2 regions of the Streptomyces sp. NPDC046197 genome follow, and region 1 is predicted to be linked to the other one. Evidence: riboswitches for the same ligand, from Rfam matches in the RefSeq annotation. Region 1 holds a riboswitch; the other holds the start of a gene.
What was found. Region 1 has a riboswitch for S-adenosylmethionine ahead of thrC (threonine synthase). Riboswitches for the same ligand answer to the same signal wherever they lie in the genome.
Positions count from the first base shown of each region.

Region 2: another riboswitch for S-adenosylmethionine. It lies ahead of AB0A61_RS32210 (aminotransferase class V-fold PLP-dependent enzyme); the one in region 1 lies ahead of thrC (threonine synthase).

Region 1 is NZ_JBEYZY010000017.1:117,412-123,071, forward strand. It holds gene groL (chaperonin GroEL) at 1-748, opposite strand, end outside; gene AB0A61_RS23930 (cold-shock protein) at 1,085-1,288, opposite strand; gene AB0A61_RS23935 (MoaD/ThiS family protein) at 1,760-2,035, opposite strand; gene thrC (threonine synthase) at 2,032-3,315, opposite strand; SAM riboswitch class I at 3,334-3,502, opposite strand; gene AB0A61_RS23945 (glucosyl-3-phosphoglycerate synthase) at 3,672-4,640, shown strand; gene AB0A61_RS23950 (trehalose-6-phosphate synthase) at 4,723-5,660, shown strand, end outside.
Region 2 is NZ_JBEYZY010000032.1:13,844-19,503, reverse strand. It holds gene AB0A61_RS32220 (cytochrome bc complex cytochrome b subunit) at 1-1,311, shown strand, start outside; gene trpD (anthranilate phosphoribosyltransferase) at 1,450-2,514, shown strand; SAM riboswitch class IV at 2,623-2,739, shown strand; gene AB0A61_RS32210 (aminotransferase class V-fold PLP-dependent enzyme) at 2,920-4,281, shown strand; gene AB0A61_RS32205 (Lrp/AsnC ligand binding domain-containing protein) at 4,309-4,590, opposite strand; gene AB0A61_RS32200 (rhomboid family intramembrane serine protease) at 4,587-5,336, opposite strand; gene AB0A61_RS32195 (hypothetical protein) at 5,493-5,660, shown strand, end outside.

The sequences.
Region 1 (5,660 bases):
CGGCGATGATCAGCAGCGGCTTGCCCGACTGCATGACCTTCTCCAGGAGCGGGAGCAGGTCCTTGACCGAGGAGATCTTGGAGTTGGCGATGAGGATGTACGGGTCCTCGAGCACCGCCTCCATGCGCTCCATGTCGGTCGCGAAGTAGGCGGAGATGTAGCCCTTGTCGAAGCGCATGCCCTCGGTGAGCTCGAGCTCCAGACCGAAGGTCTGCGACTCCTCGACGGTGATGACGCCTTCCTTGCCGACCTTGTCCATGGCCTCGGCGATGAGCTCACCGATCTGGGTGTCGGCGGCGGAGATGGAGGCCGTGGAGGCGATCTGCTCCTTGGTCTCGACCTCCTTCGCCTGGTCGAGCAGGGCGGCGGAGACGGCCTCGACGGCCTTCTCGATACCGCGCTTGAGGGCCATCGGGTTGGCGCCGGCGGCGACGTTGCGCAGGCCTTCCTTGACCAGGGCCTGGGCGAGAACGGTCGCGGTGGTCGTACCGTCACCGGCGACGTCGTCCGTCTTCTTGGCGACTTCCTTGACCAGCTCGGCGCCGATCTTCTCGTACGGGTCCTCGAGCTCGATCTCCTTGGCGATGGAGACACCGTCGTTGGTGATCGTGGGGGCGCCCCACTTCTTCTCAAGGACGACGTTGCGGCCCTTGGGGCCGAGGGTCACCTTGACGGCGTCCGCGAGCTGGTTCATGCCGCGCTCGAGGCCGCGCCGCGCCTCCTCGTCGAACGCGATGATCTTGGCCATGTGAAGTGGTCCCTCCAGGACTGGGGGTGATTACTTCGGACCGCGCCCGCGCCCGCGACGGACGGCCCCGGCCGGTGGTTCCCTGCCCCACCCGGTCCGTGGCCTCACCGACCCGGTCCTTCATTGTCACTCTCACCTTCAGAGTGCTAACGCCAATGATTAGCACTCGACCCTCCCGAGTGCAAGCGACCAGGGGGGAGCGGCGGCCGCGGTCAGCCCCGCGCGAACAGGCGTGTCGCAGGGCGGCGCGCCCGGACCCGGACACGCCGAAGGGCCCGCACCACGGTGAGGTGCGGGCCCTTCGACAGAAGACGTTTCTTGCGGTGGTCGCGCGATTCAGGCCGTGACGCGGACCATGTCGGCCTGCGGGCCCTTCTGGCCCTGCGAGATCTCGAACTCGACCCGCTGGCCCTCTTCCAGCGTGCGGTAGCCGTCCATCTGGATCGCGCTGTAGTGGACGAAAACGTCCGCACCACCGTCGACCGCGATGAAGCCGTACCCCTTCTCCGCGTTGAACCACTTGACGGTGCCCTGAGCCATGCCTAACTCCCCTATTACTGGCCCTTGCACAGATCCACACCTCGCGGACCCGGGTCAGACCTCACCCCCCATGGATTGGGGGCGTGCGCCGGAACGCGTCGACCGCGGCTGAATGTATCTGTCCAACTGCCGTCTGCAACAGGTCAATCGGACGAGAATTCCAGACGCGCATGGTCCGGAATTTGGCGAAAAATCACCTGAATTCAGGGCAAGTCAGACCCCGCAAACGGCGCAAAAGCCGCAAATCGCCCTCGCACTTTGGCTACTTCTTGTCGGGCATGCGGCAGGAATCCATGGCTTGCGCCCCTGAGATCAGGAGCGCGTTCCCCAACTGTACCGCGCTCAATCACACTGAATTGCCCCCTCCGCTTCTCTCACGGAGGAGGCAATTCGATGAACTCTCAGTGACGGGCATTACCGAAGGTAATGACGAGGCCGTCCGGGGCCGCCGCGCGGCACGCCGACGCGCCGTCAGCCGCCGGCCACCGCCGGAATGATCGAGACGCCGGCGCCGTCCGGGGTGGCGGTCTCCAGGCCCTGCTCGAAGCGGACGTCGTCGTCGTTGACGTACACGTTGACGAAACGGCGCAGCCTGCCCTGGTCGTCCAGGACCCGGGCGGCGATGCCGTTGTGGTTCTTCTCCAGGTCGGCGATGACCTCGGCCAGGGTCGCGCCCTGGGCCTTCACCTCGGCCTGGCCGCCGGTGTAGGTGCGCAGGATGGTCGGGATGCGAACGGTCACGCTCATGCGAGGCCAGCCTCTCGGAAGGAGTCCAGGTTCGGACGGATCGTCGCGGTGAGCCCGGTACCCGCCACCGCGTCCAGGGTCTTGAGACCGTCGCCCGTGTTGAGGACGACGGTGGTCTTGGCCGGGTCGAGCACGCCGTTGTCGATCAGCTTCTTCGTCACCCCGACCGTCACACCGCCCGCCGTCTCGGCGAAGACGCCCTCGGTCCGGGCGAGCAGCCTGATGGCGTCGACGACCTGCTCGTCCGTCACGTCCTCCACCGCACCGCCCGTGCGGCGCGCGATGTCGAGGACGTACGGGCCGTCGGCCGGGTTGCCGATGGCGAGGGACTTGGCGATGGTGTTCGGCTTCTGGGGACGCACGACGTCGTGGCCGGCCTTGAAGGCGGTCGACACCGGCGAGCAGCCCTCGGCCTGGGCGCCGAAGATCTTGTACGGCCGGTCCTCCACCAGCCCGAGCCCGATCAGCTCCTGCAGACCCTTGTCGATCTTGGTGAGCTGTGAGCCGGAGGCGATCGGGACCACGATCTGGTCGGGCAGCCGCCAGCCGAGCTGCTCGCAGATCTCGTACGCCAGGGTCTTGGACCCTTCCGCGTAGTACGGGCGCAGGTTGACGTTGACGAAGCCCCAGCCCTCGCCGGCCGGGTCACCGATCAGCTCGGAGCAGAAGCGGTTCACGTCGTCGTAGTTGCCCTCGATGCCGACGAGCTCACCGCCGTAGATCGCGGCCATGACGACCTTGCCCTGCTCCAGGTCGTGCGGGATGAACACGCACGAGCGGAAGCCGGCCCGCGCGGCGGCGGCACCGACGGCACCGGCCAGGTTGCCGGTGGAGGAGCAGGACAGGGTGGTGAAGCCGAAGGCGCGGGCGGCCTCCAGTGCCTGGGCGACGACACGGTCCTTGAAGGAGTGGGTCGGGTTGCCGGAGTCGTCCTTCACGTACAGCCCGCCGGTGACGCCGAGTTCGCGGGCGAGGTTGTCGGCCTGGACGAGCTTGGTCCAGCCCGGGTTCAGGTTCGGCCTGGTCGCCACGTCCGCCGGGACGGGCAGCAGCGGCGCGTAGCGCCAGATGTTCGCGGGGCCCGCTTCGATCCGCTTGCGCAGTTCCTCGGTGTCGTAGGCCGAGAAGTCGTAGGCGATCTCCAGCGGGCCGAAACACTCCTCGCAGGCGAACACAGGACCCAGAGGTACACGGTGGCCGCATTCGCGACAGGACAGCGCGGCGGCGGGGCCGAGGTCGACGGTGGGGTCGGTGCTGCTTGCAACAGTCTGCACAGCCATGTGAGGCGAGGCCCTTTCTCCTCATCTTCCTCACGACGCATCTCGCCGTGAGACGGATTTGGCACCTTCCCTAGCCGGGAGCCTCGCGAAGACGATCTGCTGTGCTCGCAAGCAGTCGATACGAGAACCGGCTGGAGGGTTGCCGGGGCTTCATCGGGCCGTGTCCCTCTGCCCCTCTGGATGAGCGGTATGTGGTTGTGAAGCCGCGGCGACCCCCGACACGTGATGGTCATCCGCGTTGTTCAAGACTGTAACCGACGGCCACGACAGTTGAGATAGTCGTCCGAACCGCGAGACGGATCACCGGACCGTGTGATCCGTGCCGTGATCCGAACACCAGTGAGGAGCCGCCGACCGTGCTGGAAGAAGTCGAGCGCTGGCTGAGGACACGCTCCTGGTCCGTGACCGATCGCCCGCTCCACACGATCCTGGCCGCCAAACGCGCGAGCGGCTCGTCGGTCAGCGTCGTGCTGCCCGCGCTCAACGAGGAGGAGACGGTCGGCGACATCGTCGCCGTCATCCGCCACGACCTCATGGAGCAGGTGCCACTCGTCGACGAGCTCCTCGTCGTCGACTCGGGCTCCACCGACCGCACCTCCGAGGTGGCCGCCGCGGCCGGCGCCCGGGTCGTCCACCGCGACGACATCCTGCCGCGCATCCCGGCCGTGCCCGGCAAGGGCGAGGTGCTGTGGCGCTCGCTGCTCGTCACCCGCGGGGACGTCGTCTGCTTCGTGGACGCCGACCTGAGGGAGTTCTCCTCCGACTTCGTCACCGGGATCGTGGGCCCGCTGCTCACCGACCCCGGTGTGGACCTGGTGAAGGCCATGTACGACCGCCCGCTGACGCTCGCCGGCGAGTCCGCGTCCGGCGCGGCGGCAGGTCAGGGCGGACGCGTCACCGAGCTGATGGCGCGTCCACTGCTGAACATGCACTGGCCCCAGCTGGCCGGCTTCGTGCAGCCGCTCGGCGGCGAGTACGCGGCCCGCCGCTCGCTGCTGGAACAGCTTCCCTTCCCGGTCGGCTACGGCGTCGAGCTCGGCATGCTGGTCGACGCGCTGCACCTGGTGGGTCTGGACGCGCTCGCGCAGGTCGACGTCGGTGTGCGCAAACACCGGCATCAGGACGGGCAGGCGCTGGGCCGCATGGCCGCCGCGATCTACCGCACCGCCCAGCTCCGTCTGGCCCGCGGCCATCTGATCCGCCCCTCCCTCACCCAGTTCGAACGGGGTGAGGACGGCTTCGAGCCGCGCACCTACTCGGTGGACACCGAGGAGCGGCCGCCCATGGTGGAGATCGCGGAGTACGCGGCCCGGAAGGTGGCGTAAAACGCCGGCCCGGCCGTATACGGCCACCCACGAAGCGGAACCGTACGTTTGAGCGTTTCCGGGCCGGGCTAGGTTGAGGACCATGGTTTCAACGCACGGTGCCGAGGTGCTGGTCGCGTCCAACCGCGGCCCGGTTTCGTACGAAGTGCGCCCCGACGGTGGGGCCGGCTCGCTGCACGCCAGACGCGGCGGCGGCGGGCTGGTGTCCGGGCTGTCGGCGATCGGCCCGGACGCGGGCGCGGTGTGGGTGTGCGCCGCGCTGAGCGACGCCGACCGCGAGGCGGTGCGCCGCTTCGAGGGCGGCCGCCGGCTGCCCGCCGACGCGACCGGCGGTCAGCAGGTACGGATGCTCGACATCGACGCGGACGTCTTCGCCGACGCCTACAACGGCATCGCCAACTCCGTGCTGTGGTTCGTCCACCACATGCTCTACCAGACCCCGCTGGAGCCGGTCTTCGACGCGGAGTTCCGGCGCCAGTGGGCGTCGTACGAGGCCTACAACCGGGCCTTCGCGCAGGCGCTGGCGGAGGAGGCGGCCGAGGGCGCGGCGGTCCTGGTGCAGGACTACCACCTGACGCTGGTGCCGGGGATGCTGCGCGACTTCCGGCCGGATGTGCGCATCGGCCATTTCTCGCACACGCCGTGGGCACCGGTGGACTACTTCCGGATGCTGCCGGACGACATCGCCGAGCAGGTGCTGCGCGGCATGCTGGGCGCCGACCGGCTCGGTTTCCTCACCCGGCGGTGGGCGGACGCGTTCACCGGGTGCTGCGAGGCGCTGGTCGGCGGACTCGGGGGCACCCGGGTCGGGGTGCACGGGCTCGGCGCGGACGCGGACTTCCTGCGCAGGCGGTCGCGGGAGGCCGACGTGGACGAACGCATGGCCGCGCTGCGCGCGGAGATCGGCACGGGGCCCGACGGGCGCGCCCGCAGGACCATCGTGCGGGTGGACCGGACCGAGCTGTCGAAGAACATCGTGCGGGGCCTGCTGGCCTACCGGCAGCTGCTGGAGGACCACCC
Region 2 (5,660 bases), on a different contig from region 1:
GGTGGTCTGCTCATCCGGCAGATCCACCACTGGGCCGCGCTGATCTTCCTCGCCGGCATGTTCGTGCACATGATGCGCGTGTTCTTCACCGGCGCGTTCCGCAAGCCGCGTGAGATCAACTGGCTGTTCGGCTTCCTGCTGTTCGTCCTGGGCATGTTCACCGGCTTCACCGGCTACTCGCTCCCGGACGACCTGCTCTCCGGCACCGGTGTCCGCTTCATGGAGGGCGCGATCCTGTCCGTGCCGATCGTCGGCACGTACCTGTCGTTCTTCCTCTTCGGCGGTCAGTTCCCCGGCCACGACTTCGTGGCGCGGTTCTACTCGATCCACATCCTGCTGCTGCCGGGCATCATGCTCGGCCTGGTCGTCGGCCACCTGATCCTGGTCTTCTACCACAAGCACACGCAGTTCGCGGGTCCCGGAAAGACCGAGAAGAACGTCGTCGGCATGCCGCTGCTGCCGGTCTACATGGCCAAGGCCGGAGGCTTCTTCTTCCTGGTCTTCGGTGTCATCGCGGCCATCGCGGCGGTCACCCAGATCAACCCGATCTGGGCCATGGGCCCCTACCGTCCGGACCAGGTGTCCACCGGCGCCCAGCCCGACTGGTACATGGGCTTCGCCGAGGGTCTCATCCGCTTCATGCCGGGCTGGGAGGTCAACTTCTGGGGTCACACGCTCGTCCTGGGCGTGTTCATCCCGCTGGTGCTCTTCCCGCTGGTCCTGGCGGCGATCGCGGTCTACCCGTTCATCGAGTCCTGGGTCACCGGCGACAAGCGCGAGCACCACATCCTGGACCGCCCGCGCAACGCCCCGACGCGTACCGCCTTCGGTGTCGCCTGGGTGACGATCTACATGATCACCCTGGTCGGCGGTGGCAACGACCTGTGGGCCACCCACTTCCACCTGTCGATCAACGCGGTCACCTGGTTCGTCCGGATCGGCTTCTTCGTCGGACCGATCCTCGCGTTCATCATCACCAAGCGGATCTGCCTCGGCCTGCAGCGTCGGGACCGCGACAAGGTGCTGCACGGCCGCGAGACCGGCATCATCAAGCGCCTGCCGCACGGTGAGTTCATCGAGATCCACGAGCCGCTCAGCCAGGAGCAGCTGCACACGCTCACCGCGCACGAGCAGTACGCTCCGGCCGAGATCGGCCCGGCGGTCGACGAGAACGGCGTCGAGCGCAAGGTGAAGGGCTCCGAGAAGCTGCGCGCCAAGCTGAGCAACGCGTACTACGGCGAGGAGAACCAGATCCCGAAGCCGACTGTCGAGGAGTACCGGGAGATCACGAGCGGCCACGGCCACCACTGACCTCCCAGCGTCGCCACGCCACGCGAAGGGCCCCGTCCGGTGTACGGACGGGGCCCTTCGCCGTGCCCGGGGCTGGATAGGGTGGACCTGTTCGAGACCTGCGTCCCGTAGTCCGGGACACCGACCCAGGAGCGGCTTATGAGCGCTGTGACCCCCGCTGGAGGCGACATCGCGGCGGGCCGTTCCTGGCCCGCGGTACTGAACGCCCTGCTCGACGGCCGCGACCAGAGCGCGGACGACACGGCCTGGGCGATGGACCGGATCATGCGCGGCGAGGCGACCGACGCCCAGATCGCCGGGTTCCTGGTGGCCCTGCGGGCCAAGGGCGAGACGGTCGAGGAGATCACCGGGCTGGTCCGGGCCATGTACGAGCACGCGAACGTGATCGAGGTAGCCGGTCCGACCGTCGACATCGTGGGCACCGGCGGCGACGGCGCGCGGACGGTGAACATCTCCACGATGTCCTCGATCGTCGTCGCCGGTACCGGCGCGAAGGTCGTCAAGCACGGCAACCGGGCCGCCTCGTCCGCGTCGGGCTCGTCGGACGTCCTGGAGAAGCTCGGCATCAATCTGCAGCTGACCCCGAAGCGGGTGGCGGAGGTCGCCGAGGAAGCGGGCATCACCATCTGCTTCGCGGTGAAGTTCCACCCGGCACTGCGTCATGTGGCCGCCGCCCGGGGCCAGTTGGGCATCCGCACCACCTTCAACGTCATCGGTCCGCTCACCAACCCGGCGAAGGTGAAGGCCCAGGCGGTGGGCGTCGCGGATCCGCGCATGGCGCCGGTCGTCGCGGGCGTCTTCGCCGAGCGCGGCAACTCCTCCCTGGTCTTCCGCGGCGACGACGGTCTCGACGAGCTGACCACGACCTCCACCTCCCGGGTGTGGATCGTCCGGGACGGCAAGGTCACCGAGGAGCGCTTCGACCCGCGGGACGTCGGCATCGAGCTGGTGCCGGTGGAGGCGCTGCGGGGCGCGGACGCCTCCTACAACGCCGAGGTCGCCCGGCGCCTGCTGGACGGCGAGACCGGCCCGGTACGGGACGCCGTGCTGCTCAACTCGGCGGCGGCCCTGGTGGCCCTGGAACCGGGTTCCGGGACCCTGGCGGAGCAGCTCCGCGCCGGGATGCAGCAGGCGGCCGAGTCGATCGACTCCGGGGCGGCGAAGCGGACGCTGGAGCGCTGGGTGGCCGCGAGCAACGCCTAGGGGTCGCCTGGGGGGTGTCTGACACCCCCTGGCCCCTCGCCGACGGGTGTCCCGCGATCCGGACACGGGTTGCGGGACCGCGATCACTTCGCGTACGTTCCAGTATCAGGTCATGAGTGACAGTCATGAGGCCCCGGCCGACTGTCCGGCAACCCTCCGTCCGTGGCGGGGTGCCCCGGGTGAAGACCGGGCCGCAGGCAGCGAGGTCTGCGGCAAGCGCGGACCCCTCGCACGCTCCTGACTGAGCGTGGGGCCAGGGGTCCTGGTCGTTCGAGGGAGCCTTCCGTGAGCAAGCGAATGCGATAGGGCGTAGAGCCCCGCCTCCGCATCCCCCTTCCCCCTCCTCCGTGCTCGAGCCGCATCCGCTCGCACGGTGGTTCCGCTTGCCTCTCACCGGAGTTCGCCATGTCTGTCTCCACCCTTGCCGCCGACCAGTCCGTTTGTGCCCCGCTGCCCGTTCTGGGACGGGATGTCACCGTCCCGCTCGTCACCGGCGGTGAGGTCACCTACGCCGCCCTCGACTACGCCGCCAGCGCGCCGGCCCTCCAGCGCGTGTGGGACGACGTGGCCGCGTACGCGCCGTACTACGGCAGCGTCCACCGCGGCGCCGGCTATCTCTCCCAGCTGTCCACCGACCTGTTCGAGAACGCCCGCAGGGCGGTCGCCGAGTTCCTCGACTGCCGCGGGACCGACCAGGTGGTCTTCACCCGGTCCACCACCGACTCCCTCAACCTCCTCGCCCGCGCGCTCCCGGCCGACTGCCAGGTCTTCGTCTTCGAGACCGAGCACCACGCCTCGCTGCTGCCCTGGAAGGACGCGCGGGTCACCTACCTCAACGCCCCCCGCACCCCGCGGCAGGCGGTCCAGACCCTGGAGCGGGCGCTGGCCGACCGCGACCCGCACGGCCCCGCCCTCGTCTGCGTCACCGGCGCCTCCAACGTCACCGGCGAGCTGTGGCCGGTACGGGAGCTGGCCGCCGCCGCGCACGCGCACGGCGCCCGCGTCGTCCTGGACGCCGCCCAGCTCGCCCCGCACCACCCGGTGTCGGTGCGGGACCTCGACGTGGACTGGGTCGCCTTCTCCGGTCACAAGCTGTACGCCCCCTTCGGCTCCGGCGTCCTGGCCGGCCGTGCCGACTGGCTGCGCGCGGCCGAGCCGTACCTCGCGGGCGGCGGCGCCAGCCGCAGGGTCACGCGCCGCACCGACGGGGGAGTGGACGTGGAGTGGCACGAGAGCGCCGCCCGCCACGAGGCCGGCTCACCGAACGTCATCGGCGCCTACGCCGTCGCCTCCGCCTGCAGGGCCCTCACCGAGGCCGGCTTCGACACCCTCGTCGCCCGCGAGCGGTACCTGATCGACAAGGTGCGGGCGGGCCTCGCCGGGGTTCCCGAGGTCCGGGTCCTCTCCCTGTTCGGCGACGACGCCCCGAGGGTCGGCGTGATCTCCTTCGTGGTGGCGGGCTGGAACAGCTCCCACTTCGCCGCCGCGCTCTCCGCCGAGTACGGCATCGGCGTCCGCGACGGCCTGTTCTGCGCCCACCCGCTGGTCCGCACTCTGCTCGGCAGTGACCCGCAGGCCCAGGGCGAGTGCGGCGCCCCCGAGGCCGCCCCCGGCGAGAAGTCCCTCAACGCCATCCGGGTCAGCTTCGGCGCGGGCACCCCGGACGAACACGTGGAGCGCTTCGTGCGCGCGGTGAAGGAACTGGTCGAGGAGGGCGCGAAGTGGACGTACCGGACGGAGGACGGCCGCTGCGTACCGGCCGTGTGACCTGAGGGACCTCTTGGGAGGCGGTGTTCACGTGTCGAGGCCGATCGCGAACGCCGCCTCCAGGTCGTGCTGCGAGTACGTGCGGAACGCGACGTGCGTGTCCGTCGCCTCCACCCCGGGGATCTTGCTGATCCGCCCCGGGATGACCTCCGCCAGATCCTCGTGCTCCTTCACCCGCACCATGGCGATCAGGTCGTACGTCCCGGTCACGGAGAACACCTCGCTGACGGAATCCAGCGCGGCGATCTGCTCGGCGATCTCGGGGATCCGGTCCACGCTGGTCTTGATGAGGACGATCGCGGTGATCACGGCTGTGTCTCTCCCTCGGGAGCCGGAGCAGGGGCGGCCTTCACTCTAGTCGTACGGCATCGCAGCCACGCGTAGAGAAAGCCCAGCCCGAAGCCCACCACGTGCGCGAGGTAGGCCACCCCGGGGCCCTGGGCGGCCCGTCCCGCCGCCACCCACTGCAGCGCGGCCCAGAACGGCAGGACGACCCACGCGGGAAGGCGCAGCGGCAGAAAGAACAGGAACGGGAAGAGACTGGTCACCCGGGCCCTGGGGAACAGGTACAGAAACGCGCCGAGGACCGCCGAGATCGCCCCGGAGGCCCCCACCAGGGTCTGCCCGGACGCGGCGTTGGCGGCCGCGTAGCCCAGCAGGGCGAGATAGCCGCAGCCGACGTAGAACAGCGTGTACTGGAGGCGGCCCATCCGTTCCTCGGTCATTGCCCCGAAGACGTAGAGGAAGAGCATGTTGCCCAGCAGATGGACCCAGCTGCCGTGCACGAACAGGGCCGTCACGGGGGTGAGGGCGGCCCGCGGGGCGCCCTCGAACAGCTCGGCGGGGATCACCCCCCAGCGGCGGAAGTAGACCTGCTGGGCGGCGAACAACCGGTCGCCGGAGCCGTACGCCGGATTCAGCCCCGCCGCCGGGCCGGCCAGGAAGATCAGGCAGCACGCGACGATCAGCCCGCACGTCACGGGCGCCGGCATGGTCCGCACCGCCCTGACCGCTCTGCCCGTCCGGCCGGCCGCGGCACTCCAGTTGCTGATCATGAACACAGAGCATGGCGTAACCGGACGGATCAGCACAGACCGCCTCGCCGCCGCGGAGGGGCGGGCGGCGGGTCCCCGCCACCCCGTAGGGTTACGAGCCACACGCACCAGGGAAGCTGGCGCGTCACGGAGACTAGAAGGAAGCGAACAGCCACGATGACGGTTCCCCTGCCGACCGCCACGACGCGGTGGCGCTGCACCCTCTGCGGCAACCTCACCCGCTTCGACGTGACGCGCTCGTCCAAGGTCGTCGAGTACGTTCACCTCGACCTGGCCGGTGAGCCGACGGTCGAGGAGCGCGAGGTGGTCAGTGAGACCATCGAG